DNA from 4 places in the Arthrobacter glycogeni genome. Region 2 is predicted to be linked to each of the others. Evidence: riboswitches for the same ligand, from Rfam matches in the RefSeq annotation. Region 2 holds a riboswitch; each other region holds the start of a gene.

Region 1 (4,238 bases), on a different contig from region 2:
ATGGTCAGGATGATGCGGAGGCGTCCGGCTCCGACGGACCGTGCCGCCTCAATAACCCCGGGCTGGACGGTCAGTAGGTTTTGTTCGACGATGCGGCTGATCCCGAACGCAGCGGCCAGGGACAGGGTGAAGATGATTGCACTGTTGCCGATCCCGGTTCCGGTGACCGCCCGGGCCAGGGGCTGCGCGGCGGCGAGGAAGATGATGAAGGGGATGGGCCTGAAGATGTTGACGATGATGTTCAGGGTGCTGAACACGGCGCTGTTACCGAGAATACTGCCGGCCCGTGTGGTGTAAAGGCCGATGCCGAGCAGGAGCCCGCCGAACCCGCCAAAGAGCAGGCTGAACCCAACAATGTAGAGGGTTTCGTAGGTGGCCTCCCACAGTTCCGGGGTGAGGGTGATGAGCGAATCCATCAGCTGAGCTCCTTCACAGTGATACGTCCGGCCAGCCCGGTGAGCGCCGCGTCAATGGCGCCGTCGGGCCCGGTGAGTGCGAGGGTGAGATGGCCGAACGCCCGGCCCCGAATGTCGTTGATACCGCCGTAGATCAGTTCGAACTCGACGCCGGCAGCGGCCAGTTCGAGGAAGACGGAGGCCTGGGAGGAGTCGCCGTCGCGGAAGGAGAAGGTGACAATCCGGCCGAGATGTCGTTCCTGCAGGACCGCGAGTTCGTCGGGTGAGGGGATCCCCCGCACCACGGTGGCGACGAACCGTTGCGAGGAGGCTTCGCGAGGGGTGGAGAAGACGTCGAACACGTCACCCTGCTCCACGATCCGGCCGCTGTCCATCACCGCCACCTTCGTGGCGAGGGTCTGGATCACGTCCATTTCGTGGGTGATCACCACAATGGTAATGCCCAGTTCCTCGTTGACCCGGCGCAGCAACCGGAGCACTTCGTGGGTGGTTTCGGGATCCAGGGCCGACGTCGCCTCATCGGCGAGCAGGATTTTCGGTGAGGTGGCCAGCGCCCGGGCGATGCCGACCCGCTGTTTCTGGCCCCCGGACAACTGTTCAGGGTAGTTGGAGGCCTTGTCTGCCAGCCCTACGAAGTCGAGGAGTTCAGTGACGCGCGCCCGGATCTCGTCGCGGCTCTTCCCTGCGACGCGCAGGGGGTAGGCGACGTTGTTCCAGACCGTTTTGGCGTTGAACAGGTTGAACTGCTGGAAGATCATCCCGATGTCGAGACGCAGCTTGCGGAGCTGTCTATCCGGGACGTTGGTGACCTGTTGACCGTCGACGATGATGGTTCCGCTGGTGGCCTTTTCGAGGGCGTTGATCAGGCGGACCAGGGTGCTTTTACCCGCACCGGAGTAGCCGATGATCCCGTAGATTTCCCCGGCCTCGATGTCAAGGCTGACATTGTCGATGGCGTGTACCGGGGCGTCGCCGCGGCGGCCCGGCGGGAAGCTTTTGGTGACGCCCTGCAGTGAAATGAGAGGCATGAAGTTCCTTGGTGAAAGACCCTGTGGCCGGCCGGGATCACCGGCCGGCCACAGGAGAGAGAGGGCTAATTAGCCTTGGGCGCGGGTGTCTTCCTCGACGGTGCCGAGGGTCGTCTGCAGCTCCTCGGGGGTGACCTGGAGGAACTCGGCGGTCCCACCCGAGGTCTCCTGAACGGCGTCCTGCACCTCTTGGTTTTCCTGGTAGATACTGACGAGCTTCTGATAGGTCTCGTTGGTTTCCTCGCCGGCGCGGGCTGCGAACACATTCACGTACGCGGCGGCTGCCGGATCGGCCGGATCATCCTGGGCAATGGCATCCTCGAAGTTCAGGCCAGCATCCTGCACGAAGTCGTTGTTGATGATGGCGGCCGCGACGTCGGGCAGCGATGTGGGCGTCAGTGAGGCTTCGAGGGTGGTGACGGTGACCTTGGAGGCCTCCTCGTCGATGTCGTCGATTGTGGAGAAAGCGCTGCCACCGTCGTCGAGCACCACCAGCCCCGCGGACTGGAGCACCAGCAGACCGCGGGCGAGGTTACTCTCGTCGTTGGGGACGGCGACCGTTGAGCCTTCGGGTATTTCCTCCACCGACCCGTACTGGGTGGAGTACAGGCCGAGCGGGTAGATGGCGGTCGAGCCGATCGGGGCGAGTTCTTCACCGCTGGAGACGTTGTAGCGGGCCAGATATACCAGGTGCTGGAACTGGTTCAGGTCCAGTTCGCTTTCGCTCAGCGCGGGGTTGGGTTGCGTGTATTCGGCGAAGTCGATGACCTCAAGGTCGATGCCTTCCTCGGCGGCGGCCTCGGTCAGCAGGCCCCACTCCGGGTCGCTGGCGCCGACGACGCCGAGTTTGATGCTCTCATTGCCGGACTCGGAGCCCTCTGCAGCGCCGCACGCTACGGTGAAGACGAGAAAGGGGACGATGGCGATGGTGAGGAGTTTGCGGGATTTCATAATGATTTCCTTTGAGTGGAGTCCAGCCGGCCGGGGATATTGGATGGGCGCGGCCGCTGGGTCGGCAGATAAGAAGGTGTGCGAAGTGCTGCGAGAACTGCAACGACATTCGGGTGGAGGTGGCTCAGAGGTTACATGCTGGCTCGCTTCAAGATCGCGGGCGGTAGCCACTACGAGCCCTGAATGAGGGTCGGTACCGGGTACGCCGTACTTGCCGTCCGGGGATTTGTTCCGGTGGCCGAATCTTCACCTGAAGCACCCCACTACGGGAGAGGGTTGCTGTTCAACCGGCCAGGGAGCCGTTGGTTGAACTCTTGATTCTGAGATCACGCTAAAGCAGAAATTTTGTCGGGTCAAAACCTTGGCGTTATGGATCGTCATAAAATGCCTTGTCAAGCCCATTCCGTTCATTGACCGGGTCGCCGAGGTGTGAGATCGGGTGGATCCGCCATCAAAGCGCCTGTGAGTCGTCGGAAGTAACTACCCGGCGGAGGGGGTTGGGGTGTTGAGCTTTCGTTCCAGTTCGGTGACGACCGCATCGAGCCCGAGGGTGAAAGCGCTATCCTGACGCCCGATATCCGCGCGAGCCGCCAATGCCCGGGACAGGGCGGGGTGGTCGTGTTCTGATGGTTCCCAGGGCGGTTCAGGGGAGGCTGCGTCAATCGCGGAGCCAAGAACGAGCAGGTCCACGACGGACAGCGCGTCCAGCAGGAGTCCTTCGCGGAACCCAGCCGTCTCAAGGATCTGAGCCAGAGCTTCATAAATTTCCAACGTTGGCTCGTCGTCAACTGATTCGCCAACGAGAGCTGGAATGACCATGGGGTGAAGTCCCATGGCGTGGCGATAGTTGATCGCCCAGCGGCGCGTCTGTTCTTGCCAGCTCCCACCGCCGCGGGGGAAGTCCCCCCGGTCATGCGCATCCTGACTGATGAGAGCACGAATGCCCTCAAGGATCTCAGTCCTTCCTCCCTTCACATGGTGGTAGAGAGAGGAAGGACTAACACCGAGCCGTTTGGCCAGCAAGGGTATCGAAAACTCCCGGTTCTCATCGAACCGTTCCAAGGCTGCCCGGAAAATTTTTCCGCGAGTGAGGATTCGGGTGCTGGGCCTGACCATCGACTTCCTTTGTGGTTGGGAGGAGGCTAAAACACTATGACACTGCGTGCCCGCTCCCCACGACGCATCGCATCGAATGCTTCGTTGACGTCGTCCAGACCGATACGGTTTGAGATCAGCTCGTCCACTGGGAGCTTTCCGGCCAGGTACAGTTCGGCCAGCCGGGGGAAGTCACGCCCGGGGACAGTCGACCCATAATTGGATCCGACGATCCGGAGCCCGCCTTCAGCCAAGGCCAGCCCATCGAAACTGACCGTCTCATCGGCCGGGGGCAGACCAACCAGGACGGCAGTGCCCCCTCGCACGAGCAGCCCGGGCAGCGATTCAATTGTTTCTTTCCGGCCAATCGCCTCGAACGCATAGTCCGCTCCCCCACCGGTGATCTCACGGATCACTTGCTCGGTACCCGAACCCGCGATCACCGTATGAGTGGCCCCGAACCGTTTCGCTATCGCAAGTTTCTCCTCACTCAGATCGACAGCGATAATTGGGGACGCTCCCACCAGGTTCAGTCCCATAATGATGGACAGGCCCACCCCACCGGTCCCGACGACGACGGCGGACTGACCGGGCGCCACCCGCGCGTCGTTGACTACTGCTCCAACGCCAGTGGATACGGAACATCCCAGAAGTGAAGCAACATCAAAGGGCACTTCCGCCGGGATTTTCACCGCAGCCGATTCGGGAACGACCGCATATTCGCTCATCGACCCGACCGCCAGATAGG
Region 2 (4,238 bases):
TTGATAGACCGCGGTGATGATCGTCACCCCAGCCGGATGGCGGCGGAAGGCGTCTCGGAAGGCTTCCGTCGGGTCAGTGACAGGCTGGTCGGCTGGGTCTAGGGGATCCACGCCCCCCACCCTAGGCGAGGTCCAGTCGACGCATAACTTTGTTAATGTATAAGTCATGCACCCCTCCACTCCTGAAGCCGAGCAGCCCGGCAGTTATCCGCCGCCCGTGTACGCGGTCACCACCGATGACACAGCGGTTCCGCCCACGTCCCTGCTGTGGTGGGTCAGCGCGATGGCGGGGTTAGGGCTCCTGATGGGAGCTGTCTGGTGGTTCGCAGCGCCCGGCGGCGGACTCTACGGCGACCCAGTCCCCGAAGAGGCTGGCCTGCTGCGCGATCTTACGCTGGGCGGTCTCCAGCTGGTGGTCGGCATTGTGGTGGGATGGCTCCTGGTTCAGCGGATGGACCTGGCTGGGGCCTGGCAGCGGATCGGCGCAGCCGTGGGCGGGTCATTGATCGGGTCGGTGCTCGCCGTCGTCGTCGGACAGTGGCTGGGCATGATGTTCGGGGCCGATCCCGAGTTTGTGCTGCACTCGCTGGGCGCGGCAGCTATCTGGCCCGCCGCAGCGGCGCTGGTGGTGTTCATTTCGGCGCTGATCGAGCTGGCCTGGGGCAAACGCCACCCCTAGCTCGCGCCTTAGGTCCCCGACGTCCCGGGAATAGTGCGTGGGGCCAGCCCGTTCCATCAGCCATGAAAGCAATCGTTTACTCCCACACTGGCCCCTCAACCGTTCTCTCCCTCGCCGACCGCGACGTCGCTGCTCCCGGTCCGGGAGAAGTGCGGGTTCGCATCGCCGCCTCGGGCGTGAATCCCACCGACTGGAAGGCGCGCTCCGCCGGGGATGTGGCCTTCGCGGAGCTGGTCCCGAACCAGGACGGTGCCGGGATAGTGGATGCGCTGGGTGAGGGCGTGACGGACGCAGAGGTCGGCGACCGGGTATGGGTGTACCTTGCGGCCCACGGGCGGCCGACCGGGACCGCCCAGGAGTTTGCCGTCCTTCCGGCTGACCGGGTCGTAAAACTACCGGAAGGCATCGATTTTGACGTCGCCGCCAGCCTCGGTGTTCCGGCGATGACGGCGCACCGGGCGCTGACCGTTCACGAGCACGGTCCATCCCGGCTCGCACCGGGCGCCCTTGCGGGCCGCGTGGTTCTTGTCCAGGGTGGAGCGGGTGCGGTGGGTCATGCAGCGATCCAGTTGGCTGTCTGGGCGGGTGCGACAGTCATCGCGACGGTCAGCAGTGACTCGAAGGCAGAGCTTGCCTCCGCCGCCGGCGCGCATCACGTTCTCCGGTACCCCGATGACTCACTGGCAGACCGCATCCTCGGGATTGCACCCGATGGCGTCGACCAGGTGGTGGAGGTGGCTCCGGCCCAGAACGCTAGGCTCGACGTCGAGGTGCTCGCCAACCACGGGAGCATCGCCTACTACGCAAACAACAATGGGGACGATTTCACCACCCCGATTGTTGCGAGCTTTGCGAAGAACGTCCGCTGGCAGGGTCTGCTCCTGTACACGGTGGGATCCTTTGCCCTGCACGCCGCCGCCGAGGACATTACCGCTGCGCTGCGGGCTGGCGCGCTGCCGGTGGGGGAGTCGGCGGGGCTCCCGCTCATCTGGTTCCCGCTCGAGGAAACAGCGGCCGCGCACGACGCCGTCGAGGATGGCGTCACTGGCAAGGTCCTGATCCGCGTGGCCGAGCTAGGCTAACAAAAAAGCGCGCGTTTGCGCAGCTGACTGAGACTGTTCCGAGGAGTGGGAAATGGCGTTCGTGCATCGGGATCTCGTTCGCCGTCTCCTGCGACGCCTGGGACGTGGGCTGGTGCTGGGCGTCTCGGCGGGACTCTTTGTGGGGATCGTTGCTGCCGTGGTGACCTCGGGAGGAACAGACAACGTCCTCCGCAGCGATGTGGGGTGGGGCGCCGGATTGTGGGCGTTCGCCATCGCCTTTCTGTTCACCAGCTGTCTCCCCTCACCCGACGCGGTTGACGGGCCGCCGCAGTACGGTCAACTGCACGGTCCGCGGCCGTAGGTCTGGTCATGTGGCGTCATCAGCTTTAGCAGCAGCGGCGTCAGACCATAGTCTCGAAAGCAGAATCAAGAGCCCCGACGCAAAACCCTGGTTTGTCGGGCGGCAACCCTCCCGCTGTAGCGGGGTGCCCCAGGTGATGATTCGGCCCGATGCGGAACCGCACGGGCAAGTATGGCGTCGCTGAACCGGTTGCGCCTGATGTGCAAGGGGTTGTTCCATGTCCGTCGTCGAATCCGTTGCGGTGCCCACACCCGCAATCCGCATCCGTGACAAGAAGCGTGTCCTCAGTTCCGCCTTTGTTGGCACCACCATCGAGTGGTACGACTTCTACCTGTATGGAACGGCCGCGGCGCTGATTTTCAACACCCAGTTCTTCCCGCAGTCCTCGGCACTCGCTGGCGTCCTGGCATCATTCGCCACCTTCGCCGTGGGCTTCTTCGCGCGACCGGTGGGCGGGATCCTGGCAGGCCATCTCGGTGACCGGATCGGGCGCAAAGCCCTGCTGGTGGCGTCCCTGCTCACCATGGGAGTTGCCTCAACGGGCATTGGTCTCCTACCCAACTACGACAGTATTGGCAGCTTCGCCGTCGTCGGGCTGGTGGCGCTCCGCCTCTTGCAAGGGCTATCGGCCGGCGCCGAATGGGGAGGCTCGGCCCTGCTCTCGGTCGAACACGCTCCACGACACCTCCGCGGGTTCTTCGGCAGCTTCACCCAGGTCGGTTCCGCCGCGGGCATGCTGCTGGCCACCAGCGCCTTCGCCCTCACCCAGCTGGCCATGACTGCCGAGCAGTTTCAATCCTTCGGATGGCGGATCCCTTTCCTGGCCAGCGCTGTACTGGTGATCATTGGGTTGGTCATCCGGCTTGGTGTTGAGGACGCACCCCAGTTTCAGCAGCTCACGGCGGAGAACAACACCGCGAAGGCCCCCATTGCCGAGGTGCTGAGATATCACCGTCGTAGCCTGCTGGTGGCTATTGGTCTCCGGCTGGCTCAACCGGCACTGTTTGTGGTGCTCACCGTGTACCTCCTCGGATACATCAGTTCCCGCCGGGACGATACGACGTCGGGACTGACCGCGGTCCTGGTCGGCTCCGCGGTAGGACTGATCTCGGGTCCGTTCTGGGGGTGGCTCTCCGACCGTTACGGCAGGCGGCCCATCGCCATAGCGGGCACGATTGGTATCGGCATTTTTGTGTGGCCGCTGTTCTGGTTCCTCGATCATGGACCGCTCGTCCTGCTGCCGCTGGTGATGATTCTGGGAATGAACGTCCTGCACGATTCTATTTATGGCCCGCAGGCGGCGTGGTTTGCGGAGCAGTTCCCGTTGCATCTGCGCTACAGCGGAGTGTCGTTCGGCTATCAGGTGGGCACAGTCCTCTCAGGAGGTCTCACGCCGTTCATCGCGGCGGCTCTCCTCAATGGTGGTGGCGGTCAGCCCTGGCTGATCTGCGGGTATCTGACCCTGCTGGCGGCGCTGTCCGCTATTGCCGCCTTTGCCGCGAAGGACCCGGCCCGTGCTTACGCCAAAGACAAGTCAACCCCCGATACTTTCTAGGAGAACAGTGACGAAGTCCATCCTGCTCAACGCCTTTGAAATGCTAGTCCCAGTTCACCAGTCGCCTGGTCTGTGGAGACATCCTGAGGATCAAAGCCGCCGGTACAACGAGCTCACCTATTGGACCTCCCTGGCTACGACGCTGGAAGAGGGAGGCTTCCACGGCATCTTCTTCGCCGATATTCTGGGACAGTATGACATCTACGCCGGGAACGCTGATGAAGCTGTTCGTGGCGGAGTGCAATACCCGATGCTGGACCCACTGCTGATCGTGAGCGCTTTGGCGGCGGCCACCAGCCACATCGGCTTCGGAGTCACCGCATCCCTCACCTACGAACAGCCCTACCTGTTGGCGCGAAAATTCAGCACCCTCGACCATCTCACCAACGGGCGGGTGGCATGGAACATCGTCACGTCCTATCAGGACTCCGCCGCCCAGAATCTTGGATTCACCGAACAAATTCCGCACGACCAACGGTATGACCGCGCTGAGGAGTACATGGACGTGGTCTACAAGCTGTGGGAAGGCTCGGCTGATGATGATGCGGTCAGGGCAGACAAGGCAGCCAACGTCTTTGTTGACCCCGCGAAGGTGCGAGG
Region 3 (4,238 bases), on a different contig from region 2:
GGGAGAGCCGTTCGGGTGCTGACGGGCCCTCCCAGGTCCGCACCGTTTCCGGGCCAGCGCTCATGCCTGAACTCCTTCGGTTGAACCCGGTGCCGCAGCGAGCTGGGGCGCTGTGGCAAGATCCAGCGCCTGGTCGATGTCCCACAGAATATCTTCCAGGTCCTCCAGCCCGATCGAAATCCTGACCAGGTCCTCCGGGATGCCGGCCGTGACCAGCTGTTCGGCGGAGAGCTGCTGGTGCGTCGTCGAGCCGGGGTGGATGACCAGGGTGCGTGCGTCGCCGACGTTCGCCAGATGCGAGGCGAGCTGTAGTGATTCAATGAACTTCTGCCCGGCCGCCCGGCCGCCCTTCACCCCGAAGCTGAAGACCGATCCCGGCCCCTGCGGCAGGTATTTGGCTGCCCGCTCGAAATGACGATGCGAGGGGAGCCCGGCGAAGTTCACGTATTCAACCCGCGGGTCGTTCTCGAGCCACTCGGCGACCGCCTGCGCGTTGGCCAGGTGCTCGTCCATCCGCTGGGCCAGGGTTTCGACGCCCTGCAGCAGCTGGAACGCGGACATGGGGGACAGGGACGGGCCGATGTCCCGCAGCTGTTCGGTGCGCAGCTTGGTCAGGAACCCGTACTCCCCGAAGTTGGCCCACCACTGGATGTTGCCGTAGGACGGCACCGGCTCCGTCATGGTGGGGAACTTGCCGTTGCCCCAGTTGAAGGTACCGGCCTCGACGACGACGCCGCCCAGGGTGGTCCCGTGCCCGCCGATGAACTTGGTGGCCGAGTGGATCACAATGTCCGCGCCGTGCTCGATCGGCCGGATCAGGTAGGGGGTGCTCAGGGTCGAGTCGATGATCAGCGGCACCCCGGCGTCGTGGGCGATCTTTGCCAGCCCCTGAATATCGGCGATCTCGCCGGACGGGTTGGCGATCACCTCGGCGTAGACGGCCTTCGTGTTGTCCTGGATGGCCGCGGCATAGTCAGCGGGGTCGGTGCCGGGCACAAACGTGGTGTCAATGCCGAACCGGCGGAGGGTCACGTCAAGCTGGGTGACGGTGCCGCCGTAGAGCTGCGACGCGGCGACAATGTGATCCCCCGCCTGGCACAGCGCGGCGAAGGTGATGAATTCGGCGCTCATGCCCGACGCCGTCGCCACGGCCCCGATGCCGCCCTCCAGCGACGCAATCCGTTCCTCGAACGCAGCGACCGTGGGGTTGCCGATCCGCGAGTAGATGTTGCCGTACTTCTGCAGCGCAAACAGGTTGGCGGCGTCGGCCGTGTCCTTGAAGACGAACGACGTCGTCTGGTAGATGGGTACCGCCCGGGCCCCATGGGCCGAGTCAGGAGTGCCTCCGGCGTGGAGGGCGCGCGTGCGGAAACCGAAGCTGCGGTCAGCCATCAGACACCTGCCTTAATCTGGTCGTCAACAATGAAATCTAGGCCCTCTTTGCGGGCGAGGTCCGCTTCGAGCTCGCGGACAATGGGAAGGATGTCTTTGCCGAAGGCTTCGACTTCCTCCTGGAAGTGCAGGTAGCAGGTCAGCATGAGGTTCACGCCGATCTTCTTGTACTCGACGATGCGCTCGGCAATCTGCTCGGGCGTCCCGATGAGCTGGGTCTTGAACCCGTCGTTGTACTGGATCAGGTCCTCGAAGGACGAGTCGGCCCACATGCCCTTGCCGTCCTTGGTGGACGCGCCAGCCTCCTGGACCGCGTCGCGGAACCCTTCGACGGCCGGCTTGTGCGCCTTGGCCACAATCTCGCGGAGGGTTTCGCGGGCCTCCTTCTCGGTATCGCGGGCGATCACAAACCCGTTGAGCCCGAACCTCGGGTGCCGTCCGGCTTCGGCTGCTGACGCCTGCACGCCAGCGACGTTCTCCTTGAACCCCTCGAGGTCCTTCCCGTTGGAGAAATACCAGTCGGCCACCCGGCCTGCGGTTGCCTGTGCCGCCGTCGAGTTCCCGCCGAAAAAGATCTCCGGGTGCGGCCGCCCCGGCACGTCAACGGGTGGCGGGTTGAGGGTGAAGTCGGTGATGTTGTAGTACTTCCCGGCCTGGGAGAAGTTTTGCTCGGTCCAGAGGCCGCGGAGAATCCTGATGAACTCCTCGGTGCGGACGTACCGTTCGTCGTGCTCCAGCCACGGCAGCCCGAACCCGGTGAACTCACTCTTCAGCCAGCCCGAGACGATATTCACTGCCGCCCGACCACCGGAAATGTGGTCGGCGGTGATAATGAACTTCGCGAGGACACCGGGCTGCCACATGCCCGGGTGGACGGCGGCGATCACCTTCAGCTTTTCGGTCGCGCCGAGCAACGCCAGCGAGAATGAGGTGGCCTCATGCTGCTTGTCGGCGCCATACGACGCCGCGTACCGGGTCTGCGAGAGGGCGTACTCGAAGCCGGCATTTTCTGCAATGCGCGCCAGTTTTTTGTTGTAGTCGAAGTCCCAGCTGGTGCGCTGCTCAATGGTCGACACCACCAGCCCGCCGCTCACATTGGGAACCCAGTAGGCGAACTTGAGGGGTTGGGATAGATCAATAGCCATGAAAACCTCCATCGTGCCTGGCATTAGCACCCTAATGTCACTGCCGGGGCAGTGGCCAGGGTTGCTGCGGTGTCAATGAGCCAGATCTCTCGTACCGCTCGGGATGGTCACCACCAGTGTGGCAGCCCCTTCGCGGTAGACCAAGAATGTTGCTCAGCGTTGCAGGTGTCGTCCTCAGTCACATGATGCAGGGCCTTGAGGTCGCCCGAGCTTCGGATCGGTGATCAACCCGGACCGCGGGGGTCAAACTGGAGATCGGTGGGCGGTATGTTCGCCACCGATGCCCACTTTGACCCCGGGACGGCGATAAAGGTCACTGAAACCGGGTGGAAGGTCTCCGGGACGGCCGGAGGATGAGGCGCCGGCCGCGCGCGGGGCGGGGTCACGGTGCTGCCCTCGCGGCCAGGACCGCCGCGATTCCCGGCACGCAGGCCTCATTCTGCAGCGAGGTAGTGTCACCGAGCGTGGTTCCCTCGTACAGCTGGGTCAGCAGCCGGCGCATGATCTTCCCGGACCGGGTTTTCGGGACGTCAGCGACGACGACGACGGCGGCCGGCTTGGCGATCGGCCCGATCACCGTCCCGACGTGGTCCCGCAGGATCCGGGCCACCTCATCCTCGGCCCTTGCCCCTTGTGATGCAGCCAGCACGACGAACGCGGCGATCGCGTGACCGGTCAGCGGGTCGGCGACCGGGCACACCCCGGCCTCGACCACCCATGGGTGGGCCACCAGCGCCGATTCAATCTCGATGGTCGAGAGCCGGTGACCCGACACGTTGAGCACGTCATCGATGCGGCCGAGGATCCAGGTGTCGCCGTCGTCGTCGTACCGGGCGCCGTCACCGGCCAGGAACCAGCCCTGGGCGGCGAACTTCCGCCAGTAGGAATCCAGGTACCGCTGCGGGTCGCCCCAGACGGTCCGGGCCATGGCGGGTCCGGTCTGGTCCACCACAATCAGGCCCTGCACTCCGGGCGGGACTGGGCGCCCGTCGTCGTCGACAATCCGGGTACTCACGCCGGGGAGGGCGCGGGATGCGCAGCCCGGTTTGAACGACGCATCGGTGGGGCGGGGAGACAGGATGGCGGCCCCGGTTTCGGACTGCCACCACGTGTCCACCACCGGCGCGGTGCCGGATCCGAGGTGCTCCCTGAACCAGCGCCAGGCCTCAGGGTTGGTCGCCTCGCCAACGGTGCCGAGGAGCCGGATGCTGGAGAGGTCGTAACCGGACGGTACGCCGTCCGGGAACCAGCCCATCAGTGACCGGATCAGGGTGGGCGCCGTGTAGTAGCTGGTCACGCCGTAGCGCTCGATGATCTCAAAGTGCCGTCCCGGGTGGGGTGTGTTGGGGGTGCCCTCGAAGATTACTTGGGTGGCGCCGTTGGCGAGCGGCCCGTAGATCTCGTAGGTGTGGGCGGTGACCCAGGCCAGGTCGGCGGTACACCAGTGCACGTCGGTGTCCCGCCGGGCCGGGTCGGGGTGGCTGAACAGGTAATCGAAACTCCACGACGCCTGGGTGAGATACCCGCCGGAGGTGTGCACCAGGCCCTTGGGTTTCCCGGTGGTCCCGGAGGTGTACATGATGAACAGGGGAGTCTCGGCGTCGAATGCCTCGGCGGTGTGGTGCGGGGATGCGGCGCCGACGGCGTCATGCCACCAGACGTCGCGGCCCTCGGTCCACTCGATGTCACTGCCAGTGCGGC
Region 4 (4,238 bases), on a different contig from region 2:
TGACCGGCTACACCTTCAGCAATCTGATCACCGATTCGGGGATTACCGCTGGGCAGTTGCAGGCCTTCGAGGAGCACGGTACAGCGGTGATCGTGGCGCCCGCGGTGGGGGCCGACTAGCCCCAAGGTACGCCCACTAGGATGGCTGGCATGCCCACCGAACTACCCAAAGCGTCAGCCACTCCCGCCGGCGACCGCTCCGCACCCGTTCAGCGCCGGCGGATCACCGCCGAGATCGCCATCGTCCTGGGACTGTCCCTCGGACAGTCCGCCGTGTACGCCGTGGTGAACCTGCTGGACAAACTGAGCCAGGCACCGCTCGCGGCGCAGACCACCCGGCTGAACCCGGTCCTCAATGACCGCCAGTATCTTGATTTGACCTACCAACTGCTGGGCATCTTCTTCGCCCTGATCCCGGTCTTTCTGGTTCTGTTCCTGCTCACTGAGCCCGGCAAATCGGCGTTCCGCACCCTGGGATTCACCTTCAGCAAACCAAAGGTCGACTTCGGATTGGGCTTCGGTCTTGCGACTGTGATCGGCGCCGGAACGCTGGGTGTGTATGCGGCGGGACGTGCGCTGGGAATCACGACGGCGATTGAACCCGCTGCGCTCGACGCCTACTGGTGGACGGTGCCCGTCCTGATCCTTTCAGCGGTGCGCTACGCGGTGCTTGAAGAAGTCATTGTAGTGGGCTACCTGTTCCACCGGCTGCAGCACCTCGGCTGGTCGACTCCGGTGATCATCGTCACGAGCGCCGTACTTCGAGGAAGCTATCACCTGTACCAGGGCTTCGGGCCGTTCATCGGTAACTTCATCATGGGTGTGGTGTTCGGCTACGCCTACACGAAGACCAAACGGGTGATGCCATTGGTGATAGCCCACGCTGTCCTCGATATTGCCGGGTTTGTGGGCTTCGCCCTCTTCGGCCCGGCGATTGGAATCGGCGCGTAGCACCATACCCCGCGGCACCCTCGACGGGCCGATAAAAACAGCTGGCTAGATTTCCACCAGGCCATTGTCCGTCTGGAAGGTTACCGACATGATGCCGGGGGTACCATTCGGCGCCACCCAGTGCACTGCAACGCCATCAAGAGGCTCGGTGGCGGGGGTGCCCAGCCACTCGGCGATCCGATCGGGGGAGCCTGCGATCGTCAGTGAATCGAGACGGGCCGACGCCGGTTTCGCCTGCGACGGATGAAGTGCCTCGGTACCGTCATCCCACCGCAGCATATAGGGGACCTGGGGGTCGGCGATGAGCCCCTTGATCCCAATCTGCTGCCAGGTCAGTTCTTGCCCATCAGGGAACTTGCGGTTACCTGGCACGGCGCTCCGCCCCAGCCGCTGCTCAAACGGGGCCAGATCGTCTACCGCGACGCACCAGCCCATCCATCCGCCACCGGCTTCGGAACGGGCTCGAACCGCCTGCCCGAAGGGAGCTTTGTCGGAGGCGGGGTGATTCAGCACTTCAACCACTTCCAGGTACTGGCCATTGAGCATCGGGAAGATCATGTTCCTGGTGCCGAAGCGGGGGTGCACACCGCCCTTTACGGGATCCACGCCGAGGGCATCAGAAATCCTCCCAGCAGTCGCTACGAGGCCGTCGGGTTCACAGGCATATGAGACATGGTCCAAGCGCATGGCCCTAGTTTGGCACTTTGTGATCTGTGTCTCGACTTAGGGTACCCTTACCTTATCTTCGGGCCACAGAGGTTCACATATTTGCGCCCGAAGGTTCTTTTCGGGTTATCTAGGAACAGGTCACGAGTGCCAGCACGGAGCGGAACGCCCGCTCCACCAAGCCCCGGCTTGCTGGACGGCAACCCTCCTTCGCGGCGGGGTGCCCCGGGTGACGACCGGGCGGCGGGCAAGGTGTCAGGCGCAAGCGCTAACTCCGAGGCGGGCAATACCAGTGGCAACTATTCACACGACGCAGCAGGACCCCGGCCCAGGGGCACTTCATGCCGTCCAGTCAATCCCTGGAGAGTGTCCCGACGGCGTCCTCCGCACTCTCAGCCTCGGGGCCTTCACCTGCGAAACCGGGGGACACCTCCCCAACCTGACGCTCGCCTACGAGACCTGGGGCGCCCTCAACGACGACGGATCCAACGCCGTCCTGATCCAGCACGCGCTAACCGGCAGCACTCACGTCGCCCGGGGCGATTCGACCGAGGACGGCTGGTGGGACCAGCTGGTCGGCCCCGGAAAAACCATCGACACCACCCGGTATTTTGCCGTGTCCATCAATATGCTCGGCGGGTGCTATGGGTCCACCGGTCCGGCCACCGCCGATCCCGACGGCATCCCCTGGGGCTCACGGTTCCCCTACCTCACGGTCAGGGACTCGGTCCGCGCTGAGGCGCTCCTCGCCGATGCCCTGGGTATCGGGCAGTGGCATTCGGTAGTCGGCGGATCACTCGGCGGGGCCAGGGCACTGGAGTGGGCCCTCCAGTACCCAGACCGGGTCCAGCGCTGCGCGGTGATTGCCTGCACCGCGGCCAGCTCGGCCGAGCAAATTGCCTTTGCCCAGGCGCAGCTTCGATCCATCCGGTTGGATCCCGGCTTCGCTGGCGGTGACTATTACCCGGGCCCCGGGCCGGTCGACGGACTGGGTCTGGCGCGACGCATCGCCCACATCACCTACCGGTCCGAACCCGAATTGGAGCACCGGTTCGGCCGGGCCGCCCAGGGCAGGGAGACGCCTTTCGGCTCGCCGGATCCTGCGGCCCGCGGTCGCTACCAGGTGGAAAGCTACCTGGATCACCAGGCCGACAAGCTCGCGGAACGGTTCGACGCCAACAGCTACGTCCTGCTCACCGAAGCCCTCATGGGTCACGACGCCAGCCGCGACCGGGGCACCCTGCAGGACGCCCTCGGCCAAGCCAGCGCCGAGTTCTTCATCGCCGCAGTGGATTCGGACCGGTTGTATTACCCCAGCCAGTCCCATGTCCTGGCGGCGGCGCTGCCGGGTGAGGTACCCGTGCATATGATCAGCTCACCGATCGGCCATGACGCTTTCCTGACCGAGATCCAGCAACTCGGCGGACGGCTGCGGGAGGCCTTCTATCCCGCGCCCTGACGCGAGGTCGCCATCGTCGTGGCCGGTGATCCAGGCAGGGTAGGAGCCTAGCCCCCGATGCCCGGCGGTATCCCCGGACCAAAAATGGGGGCAGCGTCGGGGCGTTTGGCCAGGATCCCGTCCCCGGAGGACTGGCGCCGCAACCGGCGCAGTACCCAGGGTACGAAATAAACCTTGGCCCACACCAGATCCTCCGTCCGGGCCGCGCGCCACCTCTTGGGGGGGAGCGGCTGCGGCTCAAGGGGCATCAGGGAGTGGGGCACGGCGAGGGTTTCCAGCACCATCATGGCGATGGTGTGGTGTCCCAGCGGCGAGAAGTGCAGCCGGTCGCCGTCCCACATCTGCGGGTTCACCAACTGGCGCAGGGCCCACATATCGGCGATCAGCGCGTCGTGGTGAGCGGCAATGATCCTGAGGTTCTCGTTATAAATGGCGGTCCTGGACCGGAAGTTGCCGAGCACGGACTCGCGGGCGTCCGGGCCGGCGAACAGCACCACGGTCGCGTGATCGGCACGCAATGCCCCGACGGCATCATCCAGGCGCGCCGCCAACAGGTCCGGGTCGCCGCCCGGGCGGATCAGGTCGTTGCCGCCAGCCGAGATGGTGATCAGATCCGGTTTCAACGCGAGCGCCGGCCCCACCTGCTGAGCCACAATTTCGTGCAGCAACCGGCCGCGGACGGCGAGGTTGGCGTAGGCGAAATCCTCATGGCCCCTGCTGAGTTCTTCGGCCACCCGGTCGGCCCACCCCCGGTTGCCGCCCACGCTCCCGGGATTCGGGTCCCCGATGCCCTCGGTAAAGGAGTCGCCCAACGCCACATACCGCGTCCAGGGGTGGGGAGTGGTGTTCTGCGCAGGATGGGACTCCGCGGGTGGGGATAGGTTCCGGCTCATCCCCCTATCCTGTAACAGACGGTCACCGAACGCGACCCCCGACCGCTACCCCCGCTGGGTGCCGCCGGCCGGTGCGTGCCAGAATACTCCAATGACCCTTTCGGAAACGCCCCACCCACCAGCCGCCGAGCAGCCCACCGCGACGGCCTGGGATCCAGTGGTCCTCTGGTCGCGCCCCGAAGCGGAACGGCAGGGCACAGCCCTGCTGGTGATGTTCCACGGGCACCTCGCCAACGAGGAGGACCTGATGGGCCTGGCGGACCATCTGCC

Evidence for each region. A riboswitch is a leader RNA that binds a small molecule or an ion and turns the genes downstream of it on or off. The one in region 2 is predicted to bind S-adenosylmethionine.
Region 1: linked by a shared signal. The riboswitch ahead of ACX80G_RS06200 (MetQ/NlpA family ABC transporter substrate-binding protein) and the one ahead of ACX80G_RS16635 (MFS transporter) in region 2 are both predicted to bind S-adenosylmethionine.
Region 3: linked by a shared signal. The riboswitch ahead of sfnG (dimethylsulfone monooxygenase SfnG) and the one ahead of ACX80G_RS16635 (MFS transporter) in region 2 are both predicted to bind S-adenosylmethionine.
Region 4: linked by a shared signal. The riboswitch ahead of metX (homoserine O-acetyltransferase MetX) and the one ahead of ACX80G_RS16635 (MFS transporter) in region 2 are both predicted to bind S-adenosylmethionine.

The regions. Positions count from the first base shown of each region.
Region 1 covers NZ_JBTNDV010000004.1:151,123-155,360, forward strand. The annotation lists gene ACX80G_RS06190 (methionine ABC transporter permease) at 1-416, opposite strand, end outside; gene ACX80G_RS06195 (methionine ABC transporter ATP-binding protein) at 416-1,444, opposite strand; gene ACX80G_RS06200 (MetQ/NlpA family ABC transporter substrate-binding protein) at 1,514-2,395, opposite strand; SAM riboswitch class IV at 2,598-2,715, opposite strand; gene ACX80G_RS06205 (TetR/AcrR family transcriptional regulator) at 2,876-3,511, opposite strand; gene ACX80G_RS06210 (alcohol dehydrogenase catalytic domain-containing protein) at 3,538-4,238, opposite strand, start outside.
Region 2 covers NZ_JBTNDV010000020.1:40,295-44,532, forward strand. The annotation lists gene ACX80G_RS16615 (flavin reductase family protein) at 1-111, opposite strand, end outside; gene ACX80G_RS16620 (hypothetical protein) at 167-679, shown strand; gene ACX80G_RS16625 (NADPH:quinone reductase) at 742-1,761, shown strand; gene ACX80G_RS16630 (hypothetical protein) at 1,814-2,083, shown strand; SAM riboswitch class IV at 2,147-2,261, shown strand; gene ACX80G_RS16635 (MFS transporter) at 2,301-3,638, shown strand; gene ACX80G_RS16640 (LLM class flavin-dependent oxidoreductase) at 3,646-4,238, shown strand, end outside.
Region 3 covers NZ_JBTNDV010000003.1:139,258-143,495, reverse strand. The annotation lists gene ACX80G_RS04505 (CoA-binding protein) at 1-64, opposite strand, end outside; gene ACX80G_RS04500 (O-acetylhomoserine aminocarboxypropyltransferase/cysteine synthase family protein) at 61-1,392, opposite strand; gene sfnG (dimethylsulfone monooxygenase SfnG) at 1,392-2,537, opposite strand; SAM riboswitch class I at 2,543-2,647, opposite strand; gene acs (acetate--CoA ligase) at 2,920-4,238, opposite strand, start outside.
Region 4 covers NZ_JBTNDV010000010.1:120,212-124,449, forward strand. The annotation lists gene ACX80G_RS12025 (DeoR/GlpR family DNA-binding transcription regulator) at 1-119, shown strand, start outside; gene ACX80G_RS12030 (CPBP family intramembrane glutamic endopeptidase) at 150-950, shown strand; gene ACX80G_RS12035 (VOC family protein) at 996-1,637, opposite strand; SAM riboswitch class IV at 1,756-1,890, shown strand; gene metX (homoserine O-acetyltransferase MetX) at 1,972-3,075, shown strand; gene ACX80G_RS12045 (SGNH/GDSL hydrolase family protein) at 3,123-3,968, opposite strand; gene ACX80G_RS12050 (alpha/beta hydrolase) at 4,060-4,238, shown strand, end outside.